3 regions of the Cronobacter sakazakii genome follow, and region 1 is predicted to be linked to each of the others. Evidence: riboswitches for the same ligand, from Rfam matches in the RefSeq annotation. Region 1 holds a riboswitch; each other region holds the start of a gene.
What was found. A riboswitch is a leader RNA that binds a small molecule or an ion and turns the genes downstream of it on or off. The one in region 1 is predicted to bind thiamine pyrophosphate.
Positions count from the first base shown of each region.

Region 2: another riboswitch for thiamine pyrophosphate. It lies ahead of thiC (phosphomethylpyrimidine synthase ThiC); the one in region 1 lies ahead of thiB (thiamine ABC transporter substrate binding subunit).
Region 3: another riboswitch for thiamine pyrophosphate. It lies ahead of thiM (hydroxyethylthiazole kinase); the one in region 1 lies ahead of thiB (thiamine ABC transporter substrate binding subunit).

Region 1 is NZ_CP011047.1:207,143-217,518, forward strand. Features, by position in the region: gene sgrT (glucose uptake inhibitor SgrT) at 1-75, opposite strand, end outside; gene sgrR (HTH-type transcriptional regulator SgrR) at 162-1,826, shown strand; TPP riboswitch at 1,862-1,963, shown strand; gene thiB (thiamine ABC transporter substrate binding subunit) at 1,996-2,979, shown strand; gene thiP (thiamine/thiamine pyrophosphate ABC transporter permease ThiP) at 2,955-4,565, shown strand; gene thiQ (thiamine ABC transporter ATP-binding protein ThiQ) at 4,549-5,250, shown strand; gene CSK29544_RS01030 (DedA family protein) at 5,244-6,014, opposite strand; gene araC (arabinose operon transcriptional regulator AraC) at 6,131-6,976, opposite strand; gene araB (ribulokinase) at 7,316-9,028, shown strand; gene araA (L-arabinose isomerase) at 9,039-10,376, shown strand, end outside.
Region 2 is NZ_CP011047.1:667,690-678,065, forward strand. Features, by position in the region: gene hemE (uroporphyrinogen decarboxylase) at 1-720, opposite strand, end outside; gene nudC (NAD(+) diphosphatase) at 761-1,534, opposite strand; gene CSK29544_RS03150 (Rsd/AlgQ family anti-sigma factor) at 1,637-2,140, shown strand; TPP riboswitch at 2,193-2,302, shown strand; gene thiC (phosphomethylpyrimidine synthase ThiC) at 2,419-4,320, shown strand; gene thiE (thiamine phosphate synthase) at 4,320-4,952, shown strand; gene CSK29544_RS03165 (HesA/MoeB/ThiF family protein) at 4,945-5,694, shown strand; gene thiS (sulfur carrier protein ThiS) at 5,684-5,884, shown strand; gene thiG (thiazole synthase) at 5,886-6,656, shown strand; gene thiH (2-iminoacetate synthase ThiH) at 6,653-7,786, shown strand; gene CSK29544_RS03185 (PTS sugar transporter subunit IIB) at 8,100-8,408, shown strand; gene CSK29544_RS03190 (PTS lactose/cellobiose transporter subunit IIA) at 8,413-8,730, shown strand; gene CSK29544_RS03195 (helix-turn-helix domain-containing protein) at 8,907-9,959, shown strand; gene CSK29544_RS03200 (alpha/beta hydrolase family protein) at 9,853-10,376, opposite strand, start outside.
Region 3 is NZ_CP011047.1:2,524,329-2,534,704, forward strand. Features, by position in the region: gene CSK29544_RS12075 (sensor histidine kinase) at 1-1,231, shown strand, start outside; gene btsR (two-component system response regulator BtsR) at 1,228-1,953, shown strand; gene CSK29544_RS12085 (methyl-accepting chemotaxis protein) at 2,064-3,608, shown strand; gene CSK29544_RS12090 (ABC-F family ATP-binding cassette domain-containing protein) at 3,660-5,384, opposite strand; gene CSK29544_RS12095 (RcnB family protein) at 5,744-6,070, opposite strand; gene CSK29544_RS12100 (DUF1493 family protein) at 6,301-6,618, shown strand; one part of gene CSK29544_RS12105 (IS1-like element IS1B family transposase) at 6,669-7,117, opposite strand; one part of gene CSK29544_RS12105 (IS1-like element IS1B family transposase) at 7,117-7,366, opposite strand; gene CSK29544_RS12110 (hypothetical protein) at 7,592-8,107, shown strand; gene CSK29544_RS22930 (hypothetical protein) at 8,155-8,337, shown strand; TPP riboswitch at 8,417-8,513, shown strand; gene thiM (hydroxyethylthiazole kinase) at 8,547-9,344, shown strand; gene thiD (bifunctional hydroxymethylpyrimidine kinase/phosphomethylpyrimidine kinase) at 9,331-10,131, shown strand; gene fbaB (class I fructose-bisphosphate aldolase) at 10,279-10,376, shown strand, end outside.

The sequences.
Region 1 (10,376 bases):
CAGCCATGAGCCGGAAAGACGTTGCGTTGCGCTGAAATACTGCTGATAAAACCTGCATGTTGACGACGTTTTCATAAGCCCCTCCGCTTTCATCGAAGAGAAGTATTGCCGTAATATAGGGAATATTAAATTGATGAGTTTCGAGCGGGAGTTCCTCTTTTATGCCTTCAGGTCGTCTGCAACAACAATTCATTCGTTTGTGGCAATGCTGTGATGGCAAGCCGCAGCAAACGACGCTCAACGAACTGGCCGAACTGCTGAGTTGCTCGCGCCGCCACATGCGCACGCTGCTGAACGCCATGCAGGCGCGCGGCTGGCTGACATGGGAAGCCGAGGCCGGACGCGGCAAACGCTCCAGGCTCCAGTTCCTCTATACCGGGCTCGCGCTGCAACAGCAGCGGGCAGAAGATCTGCTGGAGCAGGACAGAATCGATCAGCTGGTGCAGATCGTCGGCGACAAATCCACGGTGCGTCAGATGCTGCTCTCGCATCTGGGCCGCAGTTTCCGCCAGGGACGCCATATTCTGCGCGTGCTCTATTACCGCCCGCTGCAAAATCTGCTGCCCGGCAGCGCCTTGCGCCGTTCAGAAACCCACATCGCCCGGCAGATTTTCAACGGCCTGACACGCATAAACGAGGAAAACGGGGAACTGGAAGCTGACATCGCGCACCACTGGCAGCGTATTTCCCCTTTCCACTGGCGCTTTTTCTTACGCCCCGGCATCCATTTTCACCATGGCCGCGAGCTGGACATGCTCGATGTCATCAGCTCGCTCCAGCGCATCTGCGCCCTGCCGCTCTACGCGCATATCCGTGAAGTGGTCTCTCCCACCGCCTGGACGCTGGATATTCATCTGAGCGAGCCCGACGACTGGCTGCCGTGGCTGATGGGTAGCGTGCCGGCGATGATCCTGCCGCGGGAATGGCCGGAGCTGCCGAAATTCGCGAACCAGCCCGTCGGCACCGGCCCGTACGCGGTGGTACGCAATAACAGCAACCAGCTTAAGATCCGCGCTTTTGATGACTACTTTGGCTATCGCGCGCTGATTGATGAAGTGAATTTCTGGGTACTGCCGGAGATAGGCGAAGAGCTGAGCTGCGCCGTTCAGCTTGAAGGCCCGACGCGCGACGCCGACGAAAAAGCCGTAGAAAGCCGCCTCGAAGAAGGCTGCTACTACCTGCTGTTTGATTCCCGCTCGCGCGTGGGCGCGATGCCGGAGGTACGCCGCTGGATAAGCTCGCGCTTTACGCCTGCCCGCCTGCTGCACCGCGCCGCGCCGCACTATCAGCGCCTCTGGTTTCCGGCTTACGGCCTGCTGCCGCGCTGGCACCACGCGCCGCAAATTCCTGAGGCGCAGAAACCCGCCGGGCTTGAGCGTCTGACGCTCACCTTTTATGGCGACCACAATGAAAACCGCATTATCGGCGCGTTGTTGCGCGACATTCTGGCGCAGGAGCAGGTGGAGCTGGAATTGCGGGAAGTGAGCTATGAGGAGTGGTATCAGGGCGATATCACCAGCGATCTGTGGCTTAACAGCGCCAACTTTACGCTGCCGCTCGATTTCTCGCTGTTCGCGCACCTGTGCGAAGTGCCGCTCATTCAGCGCTGCATCCCGCTCGACTGGCAGGGCGACGCGCAGCGCTGGCGCACCGGCGCGCTGAACCTGCCGCAGTGGTGCCGCACGATGCTGGAGCGTCAGGACATTCTGCCGCTGATTCATCACTGGCTGATGCTCCAGGGCCAGCGCAGTATGCGCGGCGTGCGCATGAACACGCTCGGCTGGTTTGATTTTAAATCCGCCTGGTTTGCGCCGCCGGAGCCGTAACCCTTTCGCAACATTACGCAAATCATTACAATGGGCCGTTCTCAACGGGGTGCTGCCGGCTGACCGGTGCGCTGAGATAATACCCGTCGAACCTGATCCGGATAACGCCGGCGAAGGGATTTGAGGCTACCGCTCAAAATCCTTTGCCCCCATTTGATAAAGGTGCAAAGTGTTAAAAAAACTGCTTCCTCTGCTGGCGCTCGCCGCCGCTCCGGCTTTCGCCAAACCTGTTCTGACCGTCTACACCTACGACTCTTTCTCCTCGGAGTGGGGCCCTGGCCCGAAAATTAAAACCGCCTTTGAAGCCGACTGCGGCTGCGAGCTGAAATTCGTGGCGCTGGAAGATGGCGTCTCGCTGCTTAACCGCCTGCGCATGGAAGGCAAAAACAGCAAAGCCGATGTGGTGCTGGGCCTGGATAACAACCTGCTTCAGGCCGCAACCGCAACCGGGCTGTTCGCGAAAAGCGGCGTTCCGGCAGGTGAAGTTAACGTGCCGGGCGGCTGGAATAACGACACCTTTGTACCGTTCGACTACGGCTGGTTCGCCTTCGTTTATGACAAAAACAAACTGAAAAACCCGCCGAAAAGCCTGAAAGAGCTGGTTGAGAGCGATCAGAAATGGCGCGTGATCTATGAAGATCCGCGCACCAGCACGCCGGGGCTCGGCCTGCTGCTGTGGATGCAGAAAGTCTATGGCGATAACGCGCCGGACGCCTGGCAGAAGCTCGCTGCAAAAACCGTTACCGTCACCAAAGGCTGGAGCGAAGCCTACGGCCTGTTCCTGAAAGGCGAAGGCGATTTGGTGCTGAGCTACACCACCTCGCCCGCCTACCACATTATTGAAGAGAAAAAAGAGAACTACGCCGCCGCGAATTTCAGCGAAGGCCACTACCTGCAGGTGGAAGTCGCGGCACGCACCGCCGCCAGCAAACAGCCGGCGCTGGCGGAAAAATTCCTGAAGTTTATGGTTTCGCCTGCGTTCCAGAATGCAATTCCTGCCGGCAACTGGATGTACCCGGTGACCAGCGTCGCGCTGCCGGAAGGCTTTAACGCGCTGACCCGGCCGCAGACCACCCTGCAATTCACCTCACAGGAAGTGGCCGCACAGCGCGCGCAATGGACGAGTGAATGGCAACGCGCCGTGAGCCGCTGATCCCCGGCTGGCTCTGGCCCGGCCTCACCGCCGCCCTGCTGATGGCGGCGGTGGCGCTGGCGGCGTTCGCAGCACTCTGGACACACGCGCCGCACACCGATGCACGCGCGCTGCTGCACGACAGCTATCTGTGGCACGTGGTGCGCTTCTCGTTCTGGCAGGCATTTCTCTCCGCGCTGCTTTCCGTCGTGCCCGCTATTCCACTCGCCCGCGCGCTCTACCGCCGCCGCTTTCCGGGGCGGCGAATGCTGCTGCGCCTGTGCGCCATGACGCTTATCCTGCCGGTGCTGGTGGCGATTTTCGGCCTACTTAGCGTCTACGGGCGCAGCGGCTGGCTCGCCGCGCTCTGCGCAATGCTCGGCATCGAATGGACGTTCTCGCCTTATGGATTACAGGGCATCCTGCTGGCGCATCTCTTTTTTAATATGCCGATGGCGACCCGCCTGCTCTACCAGACGCTGATGCAGATCCCCGGCGAACAGCGACAGCTCGCCGCGCAGCTCGGCATGCGCGGCTGGGACTTCTTCCGGCTGGTGGAGTGGCCCTGGCTGCGCCGCCAGATCCCGCCGGTGGCGGCGCTCATTTTTATGCTCTGCTTCGCCAGTTTCGCCACGGTGCTGGCGCTCGGCGGCGGGCCGCAGGCGACAACCATTGAGCTCGCCATCTACCAGGCGCTGAGCTATGACTACGATCCGGGCCGCGCGGCGCTGCTGGCGCTTATCCAGATGGGCTGCTGCCTGTCGCTTATTCTGTTAAGCCAGCGGCTCAGCAAAGCGATTCCGGTCGGCGCGACGCTGGCACGCGGCTGGCGCAACCCGGAGGATTCGTGGCGCAGCAAGCTTACCGATTCAGCGCTGATTGGTGCCGCACTCTTGCTTCTCCTGCCGCCGCTGCTGGCGGTGCTGGTGGATGGCTTGCGCGGCGATATAAACCATGCGCTGGCCGACCCGGCGCTGTGGCGCGCGCTCTGGACGTCGCTGCGTATTGCGCTCTGCGCGGGGGGGCTGTGCGTTATCCTGACCATGATGCTGCTCTGGAGCACGCGCGAGCTGTACCTGCGCCAGCGTCGTCTTGCCGGACAAAGCCTTGAGCTCTGCGGTGTGCTGATCCTCGCGATGCCGGGCATCGTGCTGGCGACCGGGTTTTTCCTGCTGCTGAACGCCACCATCGGCCTGCCGGAACGCGCCGATGCGATTGTGATTTTTACCAACGCCCTGATGGCTATCCCTTACGCGCTGAAAGTGCTCGATAACCCGATGCGCGATATCGCCGCGCGTTACGGCGCGCTCTGCGCGTCGCTTGAGATACGCGGCCTGAACCGGCTGCGGCTGGTGGAAACTCGCGCGCTGCGGGTGCCGCTCGCCCAGGCGATGGCGTTCGCCTGCGTATTGTCGATTGGCGACTTCGGCGTCGTGGCGCTGCTTGGCAATGAGGATTTCCGCACGCTGCCCTTTTATCTCTACCAGCAGATCGGTGCCTACCGCAGCGACGCAGGCGCGGTCACGGCGCTGCTGCTGCTGTTACTCTGTTTCCTGCTGTTCACCTTGATTGAAAAACTTCCGGGGCGCCATGCTGACACTGACTGATCTCACCTGGCTGTATCACCACCTGCCGATGCGCTTTACGCTGGACGTGCGCGAGGGCGAACGCGTGGCGGTACTGGGGCCAAGCGGCGCGGGCAAAAGCACGCTGCTCAATCTGATTGCCGGTTTTCTCGCGCCCGCCAGCGGCACGCTCACTATCAACGGCGCGGATCACACCCACACGCCGCCGTCAAAACGCCCGGTGTCGATGCTGTTTCAGGAAAATAATCTCTTTAACCATCTGACGGTGCGCCAGAACATTGCGCTCGGGCTGTCGCCCGGCCTGCGGCTGAACGCGCAGCAGAAGCGTCAGGTCGAGGCGATAGCCGACAACATGGCGATTGGCGATCTGCTGGAGCGGCTGCCGGACGCGCTCTCCGGCGGCCAGCGTCAGCGGGCGGCGCTGGCGCGCTGTCTGGTGCGAAAGCGCCCCGTTCTGCTGCTGGATGAGCCGTTTTCCGCGCTCGATCCGGCGCTGCGTCAGGAGATGCTGACGCTGCTGGAAACCTTATGCGAGGAGGAAGGCACGACGCTGCTCATGGTGTCGCACAGCGTGGAGGATGCGGCGCGCATCGCCGCGCGCAGTCTGGTGGTGGTTGAAGGACGCATCGTCTGGGACGGCCCCACCGCGCAGTTGCTGAGCGGCGAGGCCAGCGCGTCGGCGCTGCTCGGCATTACGCCTCACTGAGCGCCGGTCACCACTTTCCACAGAATGCTGCGATACACCGGCATCAGCGGGTGGCTCTGAATGGCGAACAGCGCCACGGCCGCCGCCACCGCCACGCCGGGAGCCAGCCAGTGCAGACGCGCGCGCGGCAGATAGCGCGTGAGGCGATCCTGCGTTTTACCGCTGCGCCACCAGCGCCAGAGCAGCCACGCCGCCAGCCAGATCAGCAGCGCCACGCCGCCGAGCAACCATTTAAACGCACCGCTTTTCATCTCCGGCGGAATGTCGATAGCGGCGCCCGCGAGAATGCCCGGCAGAAAGTAAAACGGCGGCCAGAGCAGGCAGCCAACGATATTCGGCGGGAGGAATTTACGCACCGGCAGGTCGAGCATTCCCGCCACCATCGGCACCAGCGGGCGCGTCGGCCCGACAAAGCGCCCGACGAGAATGGTAAACATGCTGTGCTGATGCAGCGCGTGTTCGGTTTTATCGAGCAGCGCCTTGTGCTTTTTCAGGAAGGACCAGCGGTGCAGCGGTTTCTTAAAGCGCCAGCCGAGCCAGAATGAGATCCAGTCGCCAAGCAGGCAGCCAATAATCCCCACGGCCCAGGCCTCATAGAAATTGACCTCGCCGCTGCCGATGAGCGCGCCCAGGGCTGCCATCAGTACGGTGCCGGGCAGCAGTAACCCGACCAGCGCCAGGGATTCGAGGAACGCTACCAGCGTAATAGCAATCAGCGAATAGGCGACTGACTGAGTGATAAAGTGTTCCAGAAAGGCTTCCATAACGCATCCGGTAAAGTGTGGAACAGAGGATTCTCCTGAGCGCTATGCCCTGCGTCAAGCCATCCTTCTTTAACCATACTTTACTTTACCGGGCATGACACGAAACCCACGTTGCGTTATTCGCATCCGGCGCGGAATTCACTCGGGCTCGCCCCGGTGCATTTCTTAAACACACGCGAGAAATAGAGCTGATCTTCAAAGCCCACGTTGCGCCCGACGCTCGCTATCGGCATGCGTGTGGTGCTGAGCAGAAGCTTCGCCTGGCTGATGCGCTGATCTTCGCGCCAGCTCAGCACGCTGACGCCCAACTGCTGACGGAAGAGATGCGACAGGCGCGACGGCGACAGGCAGACATGCTGAGCGACGCTTGCAATATCAAAATGGCTGTCGGCCAGGTGATCGCTGATGTACTGGCAGGCATCGCGCACGCGGCTGTCGAGCGGCGCTTTCAGCGATTCGCTGATCGCCTCAACGCGGCGCAGCAGCAACTGCTCCAGCAAGTTTATCGCCAGCAGCTCGGCATAACGCCCCGGCCCCTGGGCGGCGTCGATAATCGCCTGAAACAGCGAAGAAAACTGTTCGTGATGCGCCTCGTCCGGGCAGTAAAAACCGGTATTGGCGAAAATGGCGGGCCAGTTCAGCCACTCGTGCCAGTAGGCGCGCGGGCGGAAATAGACCCACTGGTGATACCACTCTTTCGCCTCCGGGTTACGGCCATAGTGATGCACTTCGCCCGGTGGGAACAGCAGCATATCGCCGGGGCGGCAGAGATATTCTTTACCCTGATTTTTCACCACCCCTTCGCCGCGCACCGTCAGGTTGAGAATATAACCTTTCATGCCGAGCGGCCGGTCAATGAAAAAATCGAGCCAGCCGTCGGCCTCAATCGGCGTCAGTCCGGCCACAAGATGGGCGTTAAACGAGTAACCAGGCAGCAGAGGATCGTTTTGCGTTTCAGCCATTTTCACGGCGCTCCGAAGCGAGAGTGAAGAAACCATTTGTCCATATCGTTATTTTCGCCAGCAGCGGCAGGCACCTGAGCGCCTGGCACAACAGCGGCGGCGGCTTAAGCCCGCTTTATTACAGAAAATAACCTGTATTGCCTTCGCTGTCAGGCTTTTTAATCCATAACCGAAGTGTCTATAAGCGCGGCAGAAATGTCCACATCGAATATTTGCGTGGCGTCACAAATTCTCGCTTCACAGCATTTTCGTCCATAAGTTCAGCGGATCCACCCTGACCCTTTTGGCGGGGTAAAACTAATGTTCTCTCCATGTTTGTTTATCGCATGGAGTATGAAGATGGCTATTGCGCTGGGACTCGATTTTGGCAGCGACTCGGTGAGAGCTTTGGCGGTGGACTGCACCACCGGTGCCGAGCTTGCCACCAGCGTGGAGTGGTATCCACGCTGGCAGGAAGGGCGCTATTGCGACGCGGCCCGTAACCAGTTCCGCCATCATCCGCGGGATTACATTGAATCAATGGAAGCGGCGTTAAAAACCGTGCTGGCGGCACTCTCGCCAGAGCAGCGCGCCGCCGTGGTTGGCATCGGCGTTGACAGCACCGGCTCCACGCCCGCCCCGATTGACGCCGACGGTAACGTGCTGGCGCTTAATCCGGAGTTTGCCGACAACCCCAACGCGATGTTCGTGCTGTGGAAAGATCACACCTCGGTGGAGGAAGCGGAAGCAATCACCCGCCTGTGCCATACGCCCGGCAAAACGGACTATTCGCGCTACATCGGCGGGATTTACTCCAGTGAATGGTTCTGGGCCAAGATCCTGCATGTGACGCGCCAGGACAGCGCCGTCGCGCAGGCCGCCGCCTCGTGGATTGAGCTGTGCGACTGGGTACCTGCCCTGCTCTCCGGCACCACCCGCCCGGCGGATATTCGCCGCGGCCGTTGCAGCGCCGGTCATAAATCGCTGTGGCATGAAAGCTGGGGCGGCCTGCCGCCGGCAAGCTTCTTCGATGAGCTTGATCCGCTGATTAACCAGCATCTCGATTACCCGATGTTCACCGACACCTTCACCGCCGACATTCCGGTGGGCAACCTGTGCGCCGACTGGGCGCAGCGCCTCGGCCTGCCGGAAAGCGTGGTGATTTCCGGCGGCGCGTTTGACTGCCATATGGGCGCGGTCGGCGCGGGCGCACAGCCGAATACGCTCGTGAAAGTGATCGGCACCTCCACCTGCGACATCCTGGTGGCGGAGAAAGCAGACGTCGGCGAGCGCGCCGTGAAAGGTATTTGTGGTCAGGTGGATGGCAGCGTGGTGCCGGATTTCATCGGCCTCGAAGCCGGGCAATCCGCCTTTGGCGATATCTACGCCTGGTTTGGTCGTCTGCTCGGCTGGCCGCTGGATACGCTCGCGAAGCAGCACCCGGAACTGAAACCCCAGATTGAAGCCAGCAAAAAACAGCTGCTGCCTGCGCTTACGGAAGCCTGGGCGAAAAACCCGTCGCTCGATCATCTGCCGGTGATCCTCGACTGGTTTAACGGCCGCCGTACGCCGTTCGCCAACCAGCGCCTGAAAGGCGTCATTACCGATCTTAACCTCGCCACCGACGCGCCGCTGCTCTTCGGCGGGCTTATCGCCGCCACCGCCTTTGGTGCGCGCGCCATTCAGGAGTGTTTTGTCGATCAGGGCATAGCGGTGAATAACGTGATGGCGCTCGGCGGCATCGCCCGTAAAAACCCGGTGATCATGCAGGTCTGTTGCGACGTACTAAACCGCCCGCTGCAAATCGTCGCCTCCGATCAGTGCTGTGCGCTGGGCGCGGCCATTTTCGCCGCCGTCGCCGCAGGCGCTCATGCCGATATCCCGCAGGCGCAGCAGGCGATGGCAAGCCAGATTGAAAGCACGCTACAGCCGCAGCCGGAGAGCGCCGCGCGCTTCGAACAACTCTACCGCCGCTTCCAGCAATGGTCGCAAAGCGCGGAACAACACTATCTCCCTTCAGCCGCCATCCCGCAGTCTGCCGAGCGCGCAGGCCAGGCGGCCCTGACACATTAAGGACACGATGATGACAATTTTCGATCAGTATGAAGTGTGGTTTGTGATTGGCAGCCAGCACCTTTACGGCCCTGAAACGCTGCGTCAGGTCAACCAGCACGCCGAACAGGTGGTGAACGCGCTGAACGCTGAAGCGAAGCTGCCGTGCAAACTGGTGTTGAAGCCGCTCGGCACCACGCCGGACGAGATCACCGCCATTTGCCGCGACGCCAACTATGACGACAAATGCGCGGGTCTGGTGGTCTGGCTGCATACGTTCTCGCCGGCGAAGATGTGGATCAACGGCCTTTCCATCCTTAACAAACCGCTGCTGCAATTCCATACCCAGTTCAATGCGCAGATCCCGTGGGGCAGCATCGACATGGACTTTATGAACCTGAACCAGACCGCGCACGGCGGCCGCGAGTTCGGCTTCATCGGCGCGCGGATGCGTCTGCAACATAGCGTGGTGACGGGGCACTGGCAGGACAAACAGTCTCAGGGGCGTCTCGGCGCGTGGATGCGCCAGGCGGTATCGAAACAGGATACCCGTCACCTGAAAGTGGCGCGCTTTGGCGACAACATGCGTGAAGTCGCCGTGACCGAAGGGGATAAAGTCGCCGCGCAGATCAAGTTCGGCTTCTCGGTGAACACCTGGGGCGTGGGCGATCTGGTGGCCGTGGTTAACGACGTCAGCGAAGGCGATATCAACGCGCTGGTGGATGAATATGAAAGCAGCTACCGCCTGACCCCTGCCGCGCAAATTAACGGCGACAAGCGCCAGAACGTCCTCGACGCCGCGCGCATCGAACTTGGCATGAAGCGTTTCCTGGAGGACGGCGGCTTCCACGCCTTCACCACGACGTTTGAAGATTTACACGGACTGAAACAGCTGCCGGGCCTTGCGGTACAGCGTCTGATGCAGCAGGGCTACGGCTTTGCGGGCGAAGGCGACTGGAAAACCGCCGCGCTGCTGCGCATCATGAAAGTGATGTCGACTGGCCTTGAAGGCGGCACCTCCTTTATGGAGGACTACACCTATAACTTCGAGAACGGCAACGACATGGTGCTCGGCTCCCACATGCTGGAAGTCTGCCCGACCATCGCCACGCCGGAAAAACCGATCCTCGACGTGCAATACCTCGGCATTGGCGGTAAAGCCGATCCGGCGCGCCTGATCTTCTCCACCTCCACCGGTCCTGCCGTCAACGCCAGCCTTATCGATCTGGGCGATCGTTTCCGCCTGCTGGTGAACTGCGTCGACGCGGTAAAAACCCCGCACGACCTGCCGAAGCTGCCGGTGGCCAACGCGCTGTGGAAAGCGCAGCCGGATCTGCCGACCGCGTCTGAAGCCTGGATCCTCGCCGGT
Region 2 (10,376 bases), 460 kb from region 1:
GCCTTCGTTTTCGCGCAGCAGCCCGTCGACGATTTTATGCATGTAATACAGTGAGAACTGCTGGTAGTCGCGCCCGGTCAGCACGCCGCCCCAGGTATCGAAAATCATCACCGACTGGGCGCCCGCGCGGATCTGCGCGTTCAGATAGAGCGTGACGCTTTTCGCGAGCTTATCGAGCAGTAAATGCAGCGTCTGCGGCTCGGCATACATCATTTTTTTAATGACGGTAAACGCCTTGCTGCCGCCGCCTTCCACCATGTAAGTGGCGAGCGTCCAGGGGCTGCCAGAGAAACCAATCAGCGGGACTTCGCCTTTCAGCTCGCGGCGGATGGTGCGCACCGCGTTCATCACATAGCCCAGTTCCTGTTCCGGGTCCGGCACCGGCAGTTTTTCTACGTCCGCTTTGCCGGTAATGGGCGATGTGAAGCGTGGGCCTTCGCCCGCTTCAAAATAGAGCCCCAGCCCCATTGCATCCGGAATCGTCAGAATGTCCGAAAAGAGGATCGCCGCATCAAGCGGATAGCGACGCAGCGGCTGTAGCGTCACTTCGCACGCCAGCTCGGCATTTTTACAAAGCGACATAAAATCGCCCGCCTGCGCGCGGGTGGCCTTATATTCCGGCAGATAACGCCCAGCCTGTCTCATCATCCACACCGGCGTGACATCCACAGGCTGGCGTTGCAGGGCGCGCAGGTAACGATCGTTTTTCAGTTCGGTCATTTTTCTTATTCCTCAAGCGACAGGCCGCTATTGTATCACGTCATTCATCGTCTGCCCGGCAGCGCGCCACCGTATCTTCTATCAGGCGGCGTGCCACGGTGCCTGGCGCTGGCAGCAGCGGCAGCTGGTCGTAGCGATACCAGCCCGCATCGATGAGTTCTTTTGTGTCTATCTGAATTTCACCGCTGTCATAATCCGCCGTAAACGCGGTCATCAGCGATTGCGGGAACGGCCAGGGCTGAGACGTCACATAGCGCAGGTTTTTGATGCGTATATTGCTCTCTTCCATAACCTCACGCGCTACCGCCTGCTCCAGCGTTTCGCCCACTTCGACAAACCCGGCCAGCACGGTGTAAACGCCGTTGCGGTGTCGCGTATGCTGCGCCAGCAGGATTTTATCGTCACGGCGGATAGCCACGATGATGCACGGCGCGATTTGCGGGTAGTAGCGTTCGCGGCAGTGCCCGCAGAGCATCGCCCACTCGGTTTTGCTCGGGTGCATCTCATGGCCGCAGTAGCCGCAATATTTGTGCGAGCGGTAAAACTCGGCGAGCTGTACGCCCCGCCCCGCCAGTTGAAACAGCCCGGCGTCCTGGTCGATAAGCTGTCGCACCGAAGCCATGTCTTTTTCGCGCTTTTGCAGAACCAGCCAGACCGGCGCGTCCTCCCAGAGACCAATTTGCAGCGCCTTTTCGCCCGTCAGACCAAAATCCGCGGCCCGGCCGTAAGGTAATTCTGCTTTTGGCAGCCATAATTTCTGTTCATGGCTGACTATCCACCAGCCATGGTCTAAATTTTCTAGTGTACGTTCCATAATTGATTGCACTACCTCTGCTTCACTGGCACGTTATTAACATTGTTCTTACATATTTTGGGTCATTTGCGTTTTTACATCTTATATCTCATGGAGTCGATCATGCTAAACCAGCTAAAAAGTCTGACGGAACGCGTTGGTGGGAGTAATGAGTTAGTTGATCGTTGGCTTGCTGCCCGCAACCATCTGTTAGTCACCTATTACAAGATGGTCGGCATCAAACCCGGCAAGGAGCCGATGACTGCGCTTGATGAACAGGCGCTGGACGATTTCTGTCACTGCCTGGTGGATTACCTCTCCGCCGGACATTTCAATATTTATGAGCGCGTCATCAGCGAAATGGAAGGCACCAGCCCGCTGGTCGCCGCCACGCAAATCTATCCTCAGCTGGAATCCAACACCCAGCAAATCATGGATTTCTACGACACACATCTGGAAAGCGCTATCGACCACGATAACTGCCTGGAGTTTCAGGAAGCGCTTTCCGGCATTGGCGAGGCGCTCGCCGCCCGCTTCGCGCTGGAAGATAAGCTCATTTTGCTGGCTTATGACAACAACCTCGGCGAAAGCGCCAATGATGAAACCGGCCTCGCCAAACCGGCTTGAGTTCGGCTGTATTAACGAGTAGTTTAAATATGCCCCCGCGGTTTTAGCGGGGTTTATCTTGTCGGAGTGCCCAGTGCGACAGCACGGGCTGAGACCGTTAATTCGGGATCCGCGGAACCTGATCAGGTTAATACCTGCGAAGGGAACAAGAGTAATTCCATTTTGCCCCGCTCAGGGTGTCGTTTCGCCCTGATGCCCTGTTAAGGGTGCCCGGGCGCACGCCATTACTCCTCCGTTGTTCTGACAAGCCACTTCCTGACCGTTAACTGGAATGCGCTATGTCTGTATCAAACAAACCTGGCCGCCGCGAGCAGCGCGCCGCCGCACAACACTTTATCGACACGCTGGAAGGCACCGCTTTTCCTAACTCTCACCGCATCTATCTCACCGGTTCGCGTGAAGATATCCGCGTGCCAATGCGCGAAATCCGCCTGAGCCCGACGCTTGCGGGCGGCAGCAAAGAGAACCCGCGCTATGAGCCTAACGAACCGGTGCCGGTGTATGACACCTCCGGCCCTTACGGCGATCCGGCGGTGCGCATCGACGTTCGCGAAGGGCTGGCTAAACTGCGCAGCGCCTGGATAGATGCGCGTAACGATACCGAAACCCTGGATTCCCTCAGCTCCGCGTATACCCGCGAGCGGCTCGCCGACGACGGTCTGGATGAGTTGCGCTTTCGCGGGCTGCTGACGCCAAAGCGCGCAAAGGCGGGCAAGCGCGTCACCCAGTTGCACTACGCGCGCCAGGGTATCGTGACGCCGGAGATGGAATTTATCGCCATTCGTGAAAACATGGGCCGCGAGCGCATTCGCACGGCGGTACTGCGCCAGCAGCATCCGGGCCACGGCTTTGGCGCGCGCCTGCCGGAGAACATCACGCCGGAGTTCGTGCGTGACGAAGTGGCCGCCGGGCGCGCCATTATTCCAGCCAACATCAATCACCCCGAATCGGAGCCGATGATTATCGGTCGTAATTTCCTGGTAAAGGTCAACGCCAATATCGGCAACTCGGCGGTGACGTCGTCTATCGAAGAGGAAGTCGAAAAACTGGTCTGGGCGACCCGCTGGGGCGCGGACACGGTGATGGATCTCTCCACCGGCCGCTACATTCACGAAACCCGCGAATGGATCCTGCGCAACAGCCCGGTGCCGATCGGTACGGTACCGATCTACCAGGCGCTGGAGAAGGCCAACGGGATCGCCGAAGATCTGAGCTGGGAGATGTTCCGCGACACGCTGCTTGAGCAGGCCGAACAGGGCGTCGATTACTTCACCATTCACGCGGGCGTGCTGCTGCGCTATGTGCCGATGACCGCAGGCCGCCTGACGGGCATCGTCTCGCGTGGCGGCTCGATCATGGCGAAATGGTGCCTGTCGCATCATCGTGAAAACTTCCTCTACGAGCATTTCCGCGAGATCTGCGAAATCTGCGCCGCCTATGACGTCTCGCTGTCGCTCGGCGACGGTCTGCGCCCCGGCTCTATTCAGGATGCCAACGACGAGGCGCAATTCGCCGAACTCCACACGCTCGGCGAACTGACGAAAATCGCGTGGGAATATGACGTCCAGGTCATGATCGAAGGCCCAGGCCACGTGCCGATGCAGATGATCCGCCGCAATATGACCGAGGAGCTGGAGCACTGCCACGAAGCGCCCTTCTACACGCTCGGGCCGCTCACGACCGATATCGCGCCCGGCTACGATCACTTCACCTCCGGGATCGGCGCGGCGATGATTGGCTGGTTCGGCTGCGCGATGCTCTGCTACGTGACGCCAAAAGAACACCTCGGCCTGCCGAATAAAGAAGATGTGAAACAGGGGCTCATCACCTACAAAATTGCCGCCCACGCCGCCGATCTCGCCAAAGGGCATCCAGGGGCGCAGATCCGCGACAACGCCATGTCCAAAGCGCGCTTTGAATTCCGCTGGGAAGATCAGTTCAATCTGGCACTCGATCCGTTCACCGCCCGTGCCTACCACGACGAAACGCTGCCCCAGGAGTCCGGCAAAGTCGCGCACTTCTGCTCCATGTGCGGCCCGAAATTCTGTTCAATGAAAATCACCCAGGAGGTGCGCGACTACGCCGCGAAGCAGGCGATCGACGCGGGTATGGCTGAGATGTCGAATCGTTTTCAGGCGCGCGGCGGCGATATTTATCTGCGCCAGGAGGAGGTGGAGTGATGACGCCTCTGTTCGTCCCCGTCCCGCACCGTCTCGGGCTCTATCCGGTTGTGGATAGCGTTGAGTGGGTCACACGTTTGCTTGACGCTGGCGTGCGCACGCTGCAGCTGCGCATTAAAGATAAAACCGAGGCTGAGGCGGAAGCCGATGTCGCCGCCGCCATTGCGCTGGGGCAGCGCTACCACGCCCGGCTGTTTATCAACGACTACTGGCGTCTTGCGATAAAGCATCAGGCCTATGGCGTTCATCTCGGGCAGGAAGATCTGGAAACGGCCGACCCCGACGCCATCCGCCGCGCTGGCCTGCGGCTTGGCGTCTCTACGCATGATGATATGGAAATCGACGTGGCATTGGCGGTGCGCCCTTCTTATATCGCGCTCGGCCACGTCTTTCCCACGCAAACCAAACAGATGCCCTCCGCGCCGCAAGGGCTTGCACAACTGACCGCGCATGTAAAAAGGCTCGGCGACTATCCGACGGTCGCCATCGGCGGCATCAGCCTTGAGCGCGCGCCAGCGGTGCTGGAAACCGGCGTCGGCAGTATCGCGGTGGTGAGCGCTATCACCCGGGCACCCGACTGGCGCGCCGCCACGCAAGAGTTACTCAAACTGGCGGGGGTGGGCGATGAATGACGCCGATTTCATGCGCTACAGCCGCCAGCTGCTGCTGGAGGATATCGCCATCGACGGCCAGCAAAAACTGCTGGCAAGCCGCGTGTTGCTTGTCGGCCTAGGCGGTCTCGGCTCGCCCGCCGCGCTCTATCTGGCGGGCGCTGGCGTGGGCTCGCTGTGGCTTGCCGATGACGACGCGGTGCACCTCAGTAATCTCCAGCGGCAGATCCTGTTTGGCGTGGGTGATATCGAACAGCCGAAATCGCGCGTGGCGGCGCGTCGTTTACAGGCGCTCAACCCGGCCATCAACAGCGTGGCGCTGAATAAACGGCTGGAAGGCGACGCGCTGCGTGAAGCGGTGGCAGGCGTCGATCTGGTGCTGGATTGCAGCGATAACATGACCACACGCCAGGCCATCAACGCCGCCTGCGTGGCGCACAGCACGCCGCTTATCACCGCCAGCGCGGTTGGCATGGGCGGACAAATCGCCACCTTCGCGCCGCCCTTTGATTACGGCTGCTACCGCTGCCTGTGGCCGGATGACAGCGAGCCTGAGCGCAACTGCCGCACCGCTGGCGTGCTCGGCCCGGTAGTGGGGCTGATGGGCACGATGCAAGCGCTGGAGGCTATCAAGCTATTGTGCGGCATCACGCAAGAGCACGACGAGCTGCGCCTCTTCGACGCCCGCGCCAGCCAGTGGCGCACCCTGACGCTACAGCGCGCGGCAGGCTGCCCGGTTTGCGGAGGCAAGCATGCGCATTGAACTCAACGATGAAGCCATGCAGTGCGTCGAGGGAGTAAGCGCGGCGCAACTGCTGGCGCAGTTAAAACTCGACAGGCCCGGTACGGCGCTCGCGGTCAATCAGACCATTCTCCCGCGCAGCCAGTGGCCCGACTACACCCTGCAGGAAGGCGACAGCCTGCTGCTGTTTCAGGTTATCGCAGGAGGCTGAGATGTTACGAATCGCGGATAAAACTTTTCAATCACGCCTGTTTACCGGCACCGGTAAATTCGCGTCGTCATCGCTGATGCTGGAGGCGATACGTGAGAGCGGCAGCGAGATGGCGACACTCGCTATGAAGCGTGTGGATCTGCTGCGTCGTGATGATGCGCTGCTGGCGCCGTTGCAGGCATCCGGCGTGGCGTTGTTGCCAAACACGTCCGGCGCGAAAACCGCCGAAGAGGCGGTTTTCGCCGCGCAGCTCGCCCGCGAGGCGCTGGGCACTCACTGGATCAAGCTTGAGATCCATCCGGACGCCCGCTGGCTGCTGCCGGACCCGATAGAAACGCTGCGGGCGGCGGAAAAACTGGTCGCACAGGGGTTTGTGGTGCTGCCCTATTGCGGCGCGGATCCGGTGCTCTGCAAGCGCCTTGAAGAAGCGGGCTGCGCGGCGGTGATGCCGCTCGGCGCGCCGATTGGCTCCAATCAGGGGCTGCAGACGCGGGCGCTGCTGGAAATCATCATCGCCCAGGCGAGCGTGCCGGTGGTGGTGGATGCGGGCATCGGCGCGCCAAGCCATGCCGCCGAGGCGCTGGAGATGGGGGCCGATGCGGTGCTGGTAAATACGGCGATTGCCGTGGCGCGCGATCCGGTGGCGATGGCGCGGGCGTTCCGCCAGGCCGTTGAGGCAGGTCGTACCGGATTTGAAGCCGGGCTCGGCGCGCGCGCGTTTCAGGCGCAGGCCACCAGCCCGCTCACCGGTTTTCTGGAGGCGCAGTCATGAACACCTTTACCGACCGCTGGCGCACGCTTAACTGGGACGACATCCGGCTGCGCATTCACAGCAAAACCGCGCGCGATGTCGAACGGGCGCTCGCCGCTGCGCATCCTGACCGGGAAGATATGATGGCGCTGCTCTCCCCGGCCGCGCTGGATTATCTCGAACCGCTGGCGCAGCGCGCGCAGCAGCTCACCCGCCAGCGCTTTGGCAACACCGTCAGCTTCTATGTACCGCTCTATCTTTCTAATCTTTGCGCCAACGAATGCACCTATTGCGGTTTCTCAATGAGCAACCGCATCAAGCGTAAGACGCTGGACGAAGAGGAAATTGCACGCGAATGCGCCGCCATTAAAGCGCTCGGGTTTGAACACCTGCTGCTGGTCACGGGTGAGCACCAGAATAAAGTGGGCATGGACTATTTCCGCCGTCACCTTCCGGCGATTCGCCGCCAGTTTGCGTCGCTGCAAATGGAAGTGCAGCCGCTCGCGCAGGCGGAGTATGCCGAACTGAAAGCGCTCGGGCTGGACGGCGTGCTGGTCTATCAGGAGACGTATCATGAAGCGGTCTACGCCCGCCACCATCTGCGCGGCAACAAGCAGGATTTCTTCTGGCGGCTGGAGACGCCGGACCGGCTCGGGCGCGCGGGCATTGACCGCATCGGGCTTGGCGCGCTCACCGGGCTGTCGGACTGCTGGCGCACCGATAACTATATGGTGGCGGAGCATTTACTCTGGCTGCAACAGCGCTACTGGCAGAGCCGCTACTCTGTGGCGTTCCCGCGCCTGCGGCCCTGTGCAGGCGGCATTCAGCCAGCGTCCGTGATGGATGAACGCCAGCTGGTGCAGCTCATCTGCGCCTTTCGCCTGTTTGCGCCGGAGGCGGAGCTGTCGCTCTCGACTCGCGAATCGCCGCATTTTCGCGATAACGTGGTGCCGATTGCGATCAACGCCGTCAGCGCCTTTTCGCGCACCCAACCGGGTGGCTATGCCGACGGACATACCGAACTGGAGCAGTTTGCGCCACATGACGGACGTCGCCCGGAAGCGGTTGCGGCCAGTCTGATACAGCGCGGACTGCAACCGGTGTGGAAAGACTGGGACGGATATCTGGGAAGAGGCACGCAAAACGCCTGAAACCAAACGCAAATCGGGCGATATCTTTCGGGATGTTACGCAAAACGGAAAGTTGCGCGTTGAGGGGAAACGCCTACGGTTTTACTCTGCGCCTGCCGGCCCGGGATGGCTGGCCGGGGCGGTTCCTGATGCTCTCTCATTGCCGCCCCGCCTCTTAATGCTCGGGCGGTAGCAAAGCAAACGGACTTTGGAAACCGGTTTCCCTTTTTGCGGCTTTCTTTGTGATGGGTAACACACAATCACATCAAAGCGGTTGTTGGGACCGGAGGTGGGGGATAAATATCAGGAAAACAACAGTCACAGAGAGCGGATTATGAAAAATATCGTTTTATGCTGTGCCGCAGGTATGTCCACCAGCATGCTGGTTCAACGGATGAAAGATGCTGCTCAGAAAAAAGGCGTCGAGGTGGATATCAAGGCCGTTCCGGTCGCGGAGTTTAAAGATATTATCGGCACCGCCGACATTGTACTGCTTGGCCCGCAGGTCAAATATGAACAGCCCAAGTTTCAGGAAATTGCCGATCCGCTGGGTAAAAAAGTCGCCGTTATCGACATGATGGATTACGGCATGATGAAAGGCGACGTGGTGCTGGATAAAGCCCTTAAGATGCTGGAGCAATAAGGACATGGAAGATTTAGAGTCGATTATCATGGAGCTGCTGGTTAACGCCGGTAGCGCGCGCAGCCAGGCGCTGACTGCGCTGCAACTGGCCCGTAAAGGCGATTTCGAAGGTGCCGAAAAAGCGATGGAAGAGTCGCACGAATTCGTGAAGCATGCGCATAAAATCCAGACGCAGCTTATCGGGCTCGACGAAGGCAGCGGTAAACTGCCGGTCAATCTCATTACTGTTCACTCCCAGGACCATCTGATGAACGCGATGGTCATTCAGGATCTGGCGGGCGATCTGATAGAGCTTTACCGCCGCCTGCCGCTGGTAAAATAACGCTTTGCGACGCGCCTCATATCGCAATCATGCCCGGTGTCGCCGGGCATTTTTATATCCATGACGCAAGTCTGTTTGCAAGCCGCTAAACCGGGCGGTGTCTTTTATACACGCTTTATGGCACAACGATGTTCTCATGTGCCGTCAGGCCCGTTAATGATAAGACAGGTTTTGCCATGCCCTCGGTTCCCGTTCCGGTTTTTACCCTTGCCATTCTTTTAATGCTGCTGGCGAAAGTCTCGTTATCTGGGAGCGGTCATTATCGTCGGGCAACGATGTTTCTCGCCGGATGCGCGCTGCTGGTGATTATCTCCGCGCTGCGCTGGTCGTTCGATTTCCAGGCCTTACGCCAGCTGCAATCGCTGGCGGCCATCGCCCTGCCGCCGCTCGCCTGGCGCTGTTGTAGTGAACGCCCCTCACCTCAGCCGTTACGGCGAAATATCATAATATCTGCGCCCGCCGTGGTGGCGCTTATCGTTAACCTGATGTTTCCTGCAGCAACAGATGTTGCGCTCGCCGCACTTTATCTCGGTTATGGTATTGCCCTGCTGCGCAATGCTCGCAAAGGATCGGATGCCTTCCCGCAAAGCCGCCTGAGCGATGCGCCGATGGCGGCGAGGCTTGCTTTTGGCGCAGGTGCGTTTCTCTGCTTTAGCGGACTGACCGATATCGCCATCGCGGCAGACTTCAGCTTTTTTCATGGAGAGCAGGCACCTGTACTGGTAGCCACGTCGCAGATGATATTGCTGCCGTTTATCTGCCTCGCCATCGTGTTACCCGTCAGAAAACGCGCACAGCCTGCGCCCGCAGACGTCACCGTTCCGGACACGAGCGAGAAAACCAGCGATGCCTTTCAGGATGCACAGCGCTGCGCGCAGCTTGAAGAGACGCTGCGCGCGCGGTCGCTTTATCTGAGCCCTGATCTCACACTGGATCTGCTGGCGCGAAAAACCGGCACCCCTGCCCGTCATATCTCGCGGGCGGTGAATGCCACCCGGGGTTGTAACGTCTCGCAGTGGATTAATAGCTTTCGCATCGCGCACGCGCAGCAGCTGTTGCGCCAGACCGCTTCACCCGTTACGGAGGTGATGCTCGCGTCAGGCTTCAATACCAAATCCAATTTCAATCGCGAGTTTTCGAGGATTGTGGGGATGAGCCCGGTGGAATATCGCCGCGCGGCGGCTGATAACGCAGCGCCTGATTCAGAAACCCGCTTATCTGCGCCGTGAGCTGCTGGTGTATTTTCTCACGGCTGACGCCAGCACCATCACGGCACACAATCCCTTCTCCCGGCTCCTGCGCTTCTATCACCGCTTGCGCGCCTGGTTTACAAAGCTGCATGAAGCTAAAGTGTGTCGCACCTGGCACGCTAATGGTGCGGGCGAGTTGGCCGGGCAGACCGTGAGTCAGATAGCCCGACTCCAGCGCGGCAGGCACATCATCACCGTCACTTCCCGCGCTCATCACCAGTACCGGCACCGCTATGTGCGCCAGGCTTTGTGGCGTAAAGCCACGCGCGAGCCCCAGATCTAACGACACCACGGCCTTGATGCGGTTATCGCGCTGGCTTTCTGCCAGCCGGTTCTGCGCGCCCGGTAAATCGATACCAAGCGTATGGGCAACGATGCAGCCACCCAGTGCGGGAT
Region 3 (10,376 bases), 2.2 Mb from region 1:
GGTGCAGATGGGCATTATTCTGCTGATCGCGCGCCCGTTCGGCGACGCGCTGCATCTGGTGCAAAATATCGCCGCGCCTATGGTCGTTACCAATACCATCGGGGCCGCGATGTTCATGCGTATTCTGCTCGACAAGCGCGCCATGTTTGAGAAATACACCACGGCGTTTTCGGCCACCGCGCTCAAGGTTGCCTCCGCAACAGAGGGCATTCTGCGCCAGGGGTTTAACGTCGAAAACAGCATGAAGGTGGCGCAGGTGATTCGCCAGGAGCTGGAGATAGGCGCGGTCGCCATTACCGATCGCGAACAACTGCTGGCGTTTACCGGCATCGGTATGGATCACCATCTGCCCGGTAGCCCGATTTCATCCCCCTGGACGCTGCGGGCGATTGAGTCCGGCGAAGTGGTCTACGCCGACGGTAACGAAGTGCCGTACCGCTGTTCGCTGCACCCGAACTGTAAGCTCGGCTCGACGCTGGTCATTCCGCTGCGCGGCGAGAACCGCAAGGTGGTCGGCACCATTAAGCTGTATGAGCCGAAGCACCGTCTGTTCAGCTCGATTAACCGCACGCTGGGAGAAGGGATCGCGCAGCTGCTTTCCGCGCAGATCCTGGCGGGCCAGTATGAACGTCAGAAACAGCTACTCACCCAGTCGGAGATCAAACTGCTGCACGCCCAGGTGAACCCGCATTTTCTCTTTAACGCGCTGAACACGCTGATGGCGGTGATCCGCCGCGACAGCGATCAGGCCTGCCAGCTGGTGCAATATCTCTCAACGTTTTTTCGCAAAAACCTCAAGCGTCCGACGGATGTGGTGTCGCTCGCCGATGAAATCGACCATGTAAACGCCTATCTGCAAATTGAACAGGCGCGGTTTCAGTCGCATTTGCAGGTGAGCATGAACCTGCCCGATGAGCTGCGCCATATCCGGCTGCCCGCGTTTACGTTGCAACCGATCGTTGAGAACGCCATTAAGCACGGCACGTCGCAGCTCTTGGGCCCTGGCGAAATCGCCCTGCGCGCCAGCCGCGACGACGATCATCTGGTGCTGGAAATTGAAGACAACGCCGGGCTCTATCAGCCCAACGCCGCCAGCAACGGCCTTGGAATGAGCCTGGTGGATAAACGACTGCGCGCGCGCTTTGGCGACGAGTGCGGCATTTCGGTCGCCTGTGAGCAGGACCGCTTTACCCGGATTACCTTACGTTTACCGCTGGAGGGAACGACATGATTAGCGTGCTGATTGTCGATGACGAGCCGCTGGCGCGGGAAAATTTGCGCCTGCTGCTGAAAGAGGAGGCGGATATTGAGGTGGTGGGCGAATGCGCCAACGCCGTCGAAGCCATCGGCGCGGTACACCGCCTGCGCCCGGATGTGGTCTTTCTCGATATCCAGATGCCGCGCATCTCCGGCCTTGAAATGGTCGGCATGCTCGACCCCGACACCCGCCCGTGGATTGTTTTTCTGACCGCGTTTGATGAATACGCCGTGAAGGCGTTTGAAGAGCACGCGTTTGATTATCTGCTCAAGCCCATTGAGACCGCGCGCCTGCAAAAGACGCTCGCGCGGATGCGTAATGAACGCCGCGAGCAGGATATGACGCCCATCACCGAGCGCCAGGAAGCGCTGAAGTTTATTCCCTGCACCGGGCACAGCCGTATCTGGCTGCTGCAAATGGAGGACGTGGCGTTTGTCGCGAGCCGCCTGAGCGGCGTTTATGTCACCAGTAGCCAGGGGCAGGAGGGCTTCACCGAGCTGACGCTGCGCACGCTGGAGAGCCGTACGCCGCTGATGCGCTGTCACCGGCAGTATCTGGTCAATATGGCGCACCTGAAGGAGATCCGGCTGGAGGAGAATGGCCAGGCGGAGTTGCTGCTGCGCCACGGCCAGACGGTGCCGGTCAGCCGTCGTTACCTCAAAACCCTGAAAGAGGCGCTCGGGCTACGCGGATAATCCGCAATTATCGCGGCGGTAAAATAAATGTTACCGCCCCGTACATCTTTTTCCTCGCTTGCCGATAACGGGAGGATATATCCGTATCAGGCATAAATGAGGACTTTTTGATGGGCCTGCTTAAAGACTTTTCTATCCGCGCAGTGATGCTGACGGTGCTCGGCGTACTCTGTGTGTTATGGGCGGCCGTGGGCGTCTACAGCGTCTATTCGCTCTCGGCGATGGCCGATGGTAACCGCGTCGACCGCCAGCTGGTGTCGCAGATGACCGTGCTCAGCAAAGGCAACGATCAGTATTTCCGCTTCGTCACCCGTCTGACCCGCGCCATGGAAAACGGCACGCCGGACGCCAAATCGCTCGAATCCGCGCAGCAGGCGCTCGACACTATGTCGCGCCAGCTCGACGCGTTTAAACAGCTTTCTCCCGGCCCGCTCGACCCGGCGGTATCACAACAGGTGATCGCCGACTGGCAGAAGCTGCTGGATGACGGCGTGATCCCGCAGATGAAACTGGCGCGTGAAGGCACGCCGGACGCGTACCGCGCCCATGCCGGCAAAGTGACGCCGGTATTCAGCCGCGCGTTTGGCGCGAGCGCCGAGAAATTCAACGCCGCGGCGGGCGCCAAGCTTGATGCCACCCGCGAGCGCGTCGACAGCATGACCGTCACCACCAAAACGGTGATTATTATCGCGGTGATTATTGGCCTGCTGCTTCTGCTGCTGACCGACCGCTATCTGGTGGCGATGCTGGTGAAGCCGCTTGAGAAGATCCGCAACCATTTCACGCTGATTGCCGGTGGCGATCTCAGCCAGCCGGTGGAGCCGTTTGGCCGCAACTGCGTTGGTAAACTGGTGCCGCTCCTGACCGCGATGCAGGATCAACTGCGCGAAGCGGTGAGCGCCATTCGCCACGGCAGTGAGAATATCTGGCGCGGTGCGTCGGAAATTTCGGCGGGTAATAATGATCTTTCATCCCGTACCGAAGAGCAGGCCGCAGCGCTTGAGCAGACCGCCGCCAGCATGGAAGAGCTGACCTCCACCGTGCGCCTTAACGCCGAAAACGCCCGTCAGGCGAGCGAGCTGGCGCATGCCGCGTCAGAAAACGCCGGTAAAGGCGGCCAGCTGGCGCAAAATGTTATCGAGACCATGCAGGGCATTTCCGGCAGCTCGAAGAAAATCGCCGATATTACCAGCGTAATTAACAGCATTGCGTTCCAGACCAATATTCTGGCGCTCAACGCCGCCGTAGAAGCGGCGCGTGCAGGCGAACAGGGCCGCGGCTTCGCGGTGGTCGCAGGTGAAGTGCGCAACCTCGCGAGTCGCAGCGCCGAAGCCGCGCGTGAAATCGAAACGCTCATCACCGAATCGGTCGAGCGTATCGAGAAAGGCTCTGAGCTGGTTAACGCGGCGGGCGATTCGATGGCGGAAATCTACCGCGGCGTTTCCAACGTCAGCACGATCATCAAACAGATAGCCTCGGCGTCTGAAGAGCAGAGCAAGGGCATCTCGCAGGTGGGCGTCGCCATCACTCAGATGGATACTGTCACCCAGCAGAACGCCTCGCTGGTGGAGCAGGTGTCCGCCGCCGCCGCCGCACTGGAGCGCCAGACCGAAGAACTGCAAAGCACCGTGCAGAAATTCCGCCTCTCGGCCTGATATTCGTTGTCGTTGTCATAAAAAAGCCGCCTGTGAGGGCGGCTTTTTGGTTTATTCCAGCCCCAGCGCGGCGCTGAGATGTGCTATCTCCTTACGCCACTCGGCCTGCAGGGCGGGTTTCTGGTGGCGCGGTTTGCGTTCGAGATCGGCGTTGAGCCGCATCTCCAGCTCAATCAGCCGCTCCAGCAGGTGTGCGTCACTGTGCTCATCAGGCGGTGCGGCGAGTGCCGCAGGTGCCTCATTCTCTGCCTCCTGCGTCGGCGCTGCGCGCAGACGCGCCAGCAGCGCTTCCATGTTGTGCCATTCGCTTAAACCGCCATCTTCCACGAGCCAGAAGCGGTTACAGCTTGCCTCCATCAGCGTTCTGTCGTGCGTCACCAGCAACAGCCCGCCTTCGAACGTTTGCAGCGTTTGCGCCAGCGCCTCTTTGCCTTCCATATCGAGATGGTTGGTCGGCTCGTCGAGCATCAGCAGCGAATAGCGCGCGAGCGACAGGCCGACAAACAGCAGGCGCGAGCGCTCGCCGCCGCTCAGCGTGTCGACCCGCTGCCCGTGCCGCGCCCACGGGAAACCGGCGCTGATAAGCGCAAGCTTACGCTGTTGCAACTCAGGCGCGAACGGCTCCAGCGCCTCCAGCAGCGTGGCGTTATCCGGTAACTGATGCAGCGACTGATCGTAATAGCCGAGCGACACGCGCGGATGGAAGGTGACGCCGGGAACCGTTTCCCCTGTTTGCCACTGTCGCCACAGCAGGCGCAGCAGCGACGACTTCCCGCAGCCGTTATGCCCAAGCAGCGCCACGCGATCCCCGCTTTTGAGCCGCGCCAGCGGCAGGGTAAAGAGCGTCGGCGTATCAGGAGCCGCGCTGACGGCCAGATTTTCCAGCTCAAGCAGGCGATCCGCCGCCAGCGCGTCGCCGGAAAGCGTCAGTCGCCAGCGGCTGCCCTGCGCCAGTTCGGTTTGCTCCTCTTTGAGCCGCGCCACCTGTTTTTCCATCTGTTTGGCTTTGCGCGCCAGATCTTCGTTGTCATAAACCTGTCCCCACGTGGCGAGCCGTTTTGCACTCGCCGTCACGCGGTCAATCTCTTTTTGCTCCGCTTTATGGCGCAGGGCGTCGCTCTCATCCCGCGCCGCCAGCGCCGCGCGTGCCTGCGTACAGGGGAGATCGAACGCCTGAAGCTGACCGTCGCGCAATATCCAGGTGCGGTTGGTTACGCTGTCCAGCAGCGCGCTGTCGTGGGAGACCAGAATAAAGCTGCCGTTCCAGCGGGCCAGAAACTGCTCCAGCCACAACATCGTCGGGAGATCCAGATGGTTGCCTGGCTCGTCGAGCAACAGCAGATCGGGCGAGATAATCAGCGCCCGCGCCAGCAATAAGCGTGTGTGCTGGCCGCCGCTAAGCGAGCCCGCCGTCAGCGACCAGGCGGCCTCGGCAAAGCCCATATTCGCGAGCAACGCCTGCGCCCGCCAGGCGCTGCTTTCACGCTCGGCCTCAGGCAGCCTGGCCAGCAGCGCGTCCAGCAGCGTCTGCTGATGCAGTTCGTCGGGCAGATGCTGCTCCACGCGCGCCAGCAGACAGCGCGCCGCGCGCGTCACAACGCCTTCGGCAGGCGCAAGGGTGCCGTCCAGCGCTTTCAGAAGCGTGCTTTTGCCGCAGCCGTTATGACCGATAAGGCCAATGCGGTCGCCTTTTTTCAGGGTAAAGGAAAGGGCGTTCAGCTCCGGGCCAAACGGGGAATCAATGCGCAGAGAGTGCGCCGTCAGTAATGTGCTCATCGCTTACTCAGAATTTTCAGGCATAACAATGCCTCGTCAAACATCGCTGACGATAATCTGGTAAGCCCTGGAGAAGGGTGATGTGATGGGATCTTCGCTCAGGGTCCAGTTATCGCAGCACGATACCGGTAATGCCTGAGCTCTGGCGATCGCCAAAATGATGTGAATAGTCAAACAATTCACAGCACAGCATAAGAGTCCTCCTTTTATATTCATCAGGTTGATGGGTAGAGCGAGTGTAGCGGGCGGCGCGTTTAAGCACCACTACGCGTATTAAGGGGTGTGAGCGAAAAAACGTTTTGGAAAGGGAAGATATAAGATGCGCCTGAGCGTCGGGCCTGCTTCAGGCGCTGAAAAGATTAGCGGTGATAGAAAATATCGCCGTTCATGGCGCGCACGACTTTACCTTCGGCGTCGGTGATAAGCACGTAGTAGCCGCCCATGTAAGTCCAGTGGGTGCCGGCTTCCGGGGCGGGCAGGTTGCGGATCTGCCACTGTTTGATGTTGTACTGCTCGGTGCGGTAGAGGTCCGGCACGATGTCGCCAATGGTGTATTTTTTGGAATCGGAGTGAAACTCTTTCACTTCATAGCTATCGATAGATTTGGGTTTTACCACATCTGCGGCGAATGCAGAGGCCACCGACATCAACAGCACACCCGCTACGATCATTCTGGTTTTCAACATACCTTCTCCACATGTCAGGGCGCTGCGCCCCGTTGATTTGTTACCGTCAGGCCGCTATCTTCCTGCGCCATTCCCGGCCGGGCAAGGCTAATTATGTATAAAAAAATGAAGCCGATAGCAATCGGCGCGGGGCTGATTTGGTGGGGCGTGCTTATGGGCTGCCAGAAGTGGTGGGTTATACTTATGTCATGATTGCAGGGATAATGAGATTATCATCCATCGGATTATTTATGATGAGTACAGAAGACGGCGTTCGGGCGTTAATAAAAAAGCATTTCTGGGAGATGGCGGATGAAGATTCGTTAAGTACCGGACAATATTCCGTCCTGCCAGAAGATGCGCACGCCTTCTTCGGGGAATACTTTGCTGTGTTCAATATGAATTATTCTTCCTTCGACTTCCGTAAATATTTTCCGCAAGAAGGGATATTTTTCCTGCCCAATGCGATTCTTCCCGACTATTTAAAAAGCGATAAGCATCAACCTGCGCCGCTTACCGTGAAAATGCTGATTGCCTCGGCAAAGGCGGGGCGCTGGATTGATGATTAGCGCATTGAACACCTGAGGTTGTAATGGCATTATCGGGTAATGACTCCAACTTATTGATAGTGTTTTATGTTCAGATAATGCCCGATGACTTTGTCATGCAGCTCCACCGATTTTGAGAACGACAGCGACTTCCGTCCCAGCCGTGCCAGGTGCTGCCTCAGATTCAGGTTATGCCGCTCAATTCGCTGCGTATATCGCTTGCTGATTACGTGCAGCTTTCCCTTCAGGCGGGATTCATACAGCGGCCAGCCATCCGTCATCCATATCACCACGTCAAAGGGTGACAGCAGGCTCATAAGACGCCCCAGCGTCGCCATAGTGCGTTCACCGAATACGTGCGCAACAACCGTCTTCCGGAGCCTGTCATACGCGTAAAACAGCCAGCGCTGGCGCGATTTAGCCCCGACGTATCCCCACTGTTCGTCCATTTCCGCGCAGACGATGACGTCACTGCCCGGCTGTATGCGCGAGGTTACCGACTGCGGCCTGAGTTTTTTAAATGGCGGAAAATCGTGTTGAGGCCAACGCCCATAATGCGGGCGGTTGCCCGGCATCCAACGCCATTCATGGCCATATCAATGATTTTCTGGTGCGTACCGGGTTGAGAAGCGGTGTAAGTGAACTGCAGTTGCCATGTTTTACGGCAGTGAGAGCAGAGATAGCGCTGATGTCCGGCGGTGCTTTTGCCGTTACGCACCACCCCGTCAGTAGCTGAACAGGAGGGACAGCTGATAGAAACAGAAGCCACTGGAGCACCTCAAAAACACCATCATACACTAAATCAGTAAGTTGGCAGCATCACCCATTATCGGAAGTCATTTTAAGTGACTCTGCGGGTTCTGTTAGATCGTGACGCTGCAAGATCGTATAACGATTAATGATAGCAGTGACAAGGTCCTGGTCGTGGAAGACTGATATGAGATATAGTTTGATATTATTGTGTCTGATTACGGGTACGTGCGGAGCAACCCAAATGACGGGATTTGGCGCAAGGTATTACGATGATATTACCGATGTTTATTCTGATAATCATGAAACCGATAAAGATCTGGTGCCCGTTATTGCTATAGGAACCACCGAATACAAGTTTGAGGTTAACACGCTTGCAGCTATCGCTAAGAATGCCGGTGTAAAGGTAAATAAAGATAACCTGGCTTCCTGGATTTGCCTAAAATCAGGGGGCATCAATTATTGGTTTATTTCTGATAATGAGATGGGAGCGGGGGATTTAACCGCGGTGGCAATAGCGAAAGATGGATCGCCTTGTACACCTTACAAGGGAGTATTACAAGTATCCGTTAAGGCGCCTGTGTTAACGACTAAAGAAGAAACAGAAAAATATTTTAATCATAAGCCTAAGAAAGATATCGTTATGTACTACAAGGATGTCGCAAAATCAGGTGAATACACGCAAAGTAACAGCATCATGTACTATCTGAAAGATGATAAAGTTCAGGGGGTTGTTATTAGCCAGGGGACGACCAACTGACAGGCGTCTTAGCCGTAAGGTCAGGAGTCATTTTTAATGAAACTCTGATGCCTATTTCTTTATTAATCTTAAAACCAATGGTAATGGCTCTTTCTCCAAAAATCACACTTCAGCACCGCATCAATTTATCAGAACCAATGAAATCGCCAGCAAATGAAGATGGCGGCCTGTTGTTCAGGATCGTAACGTTTTCTGATGTGGCCCAAACCGGGACGCAGCCTATTTTTTAGGGTTGAGTCTTTGGCTTGCCGCTGGCATGATCCACAACAGAGAGTAATGTAGCGTTAATCGCAACGTTTTGATTTTGCAGTAAATGACTCGGGGTGCCCTTCTTTGTGAAGGCTGAGAAATACCCGTATTACCTGATCTGGATAATGCCAGCGTAGGGAAGTCAGATGCCTGTCCGGTATCCCGTCTTCGCGCCTGGCAGGAGAGAATCATGTCTTCTGACCTGCTTTGCGGCTCGCACGCCGCGCCTGTTGTCACCCAACTTCGCCGTCACGCGCCGCTGGTACACTGCATTACCAACGATGTGGTGCAAAATTTCACTGCCAATGTCCTGCTCGCGCTCGGCGCCTCGCCCGCGATGGTCGTGGATACTGACGAAGCCGCGCAGTTCGCGGCCATCGCCGATGCCTTACTCATAAACCTCGGTACCCTCACACGCCCGCAGCAGCAGGCGATGCGGGCGGCTATCGACAGCGCCTGCGCGGCGGGCAAGCCGTGGACGCTTGACCCGGTCGCCGTCGGCGCGCTCACGCTGCGCACGGAATTTGCGCAGGAGATTCTGGCGCGTCGTCCCGCCGCCATTCGCGCTAACGCCTCGGAAATCCGCGCGCTGGCAGGCGAAAGCGGCGGCGGGCGCGGCGTTGACGCAACCGAAAGCGCGCACCATGCACGTGAGGCGGCCCGCTTACTGGCGCGTCGCAGCGGCGCAGTTGTCGCCGTGACCGGTGAGGTCGATTACATCACCGATGGCGAACGCATGGTCGCAGTTGATGGTGGCACCGCGATGCTGACCCGCGTGGTGGGCACCGGCTGCGCACTCTCGGCGGTCGTCGCCGCCTGCTGCGCGCTGCCGGGCGATCGCCTGGAGAATGTCGCAACGGCCTGCTGGCTGATGAAGCGGGCGGGCGAAGAGGCGTTGACCGTCTCCCGTGGCCCCGGCAGTTTCGCCAGCGCGTTGCTGGATAATCTGCATGCGCAGGCGTTCGGAGGTGCTTATGAAACGCATTAACGCGCTCACCATCGCCGGTACCGACCCGAGCGGCGGGGCGGGGATTCAGGCCGATCTCAAAACCTTCTCGGCGCTCGGTGCTTACGGCACGTCCGTCGTCACGGCGCTGGTGGCGCAGAACACCCGCGGCGTGCAGTCGGTCTATCGCATCGAACCGTCGTTTGTCGCCGCCCAGCTTGATTCAGTGTTAAGCGATGTGCGCATCGACACGACGAAAATCGGCATGCTGGCAGAAACGGATATCGTCGAGGCCGTGGCGGAGCGGCTATCACGTTACCGGGTGCGCAATATTGTGCTGGATACGGTCATGCTCGCGAAAAGCGGCGATCCGCTGCTGAGCCCGTCTGCCGTGCGCACGCTGCGCGAAAAGTTATTGCCGCAGGTGGCGATCATCACGCCGAATTTGCCAGAGGCGGCGGCGCTGATGGAAACCACCCACGCCCGCAGCGAAGCGGAGATGCGCCAGCAGGGCGAGGCGTTGCTGGCGCTCGGCTGTGGCGCAGTGCTGATGAAAGGCGGGCATCTGGATGACGTCGAAAGCCCCGACTGGCTCTTTACCCGCGAAGGGGCGACGCGCTTTACCGCTCCGCGCGTCATGACGAAAAACACCCACGGCACCGGCTGCACGCTCTCCAGCGCGCTTGCGGCGCTGCGTCCGCAGTATGCTGACTGGGTTGAAACGGTGACGGCGGCGAAGGCGTGGCTCACGAAAGCGCTGCAACAGGCGGATAGTCTGGAAGTAGGGGAGGGCATCGGGCCCGTCCATCATTTTCATGCATGGTGGTGAACCGTGCCAGCAGAATTAGCTGAAAATGCGCTCAGGTCTGGCAATCTGTGCTAATCAAGTCCAGGCTAAGAGGGCCCAGCTAAGGCGTGGGTAAGGAATCTTATCGTCCGGCAGGTCACCACCTGCCGACCATAACGGGAGCGTATGATGACTGATATTGCGCAGTTGCTCGGCAACGATGCCGATAGCCTGTTACAGCACCGCTGTACGACCATTTCCTCCGACCAGCTCTACCTGCCAGGGCC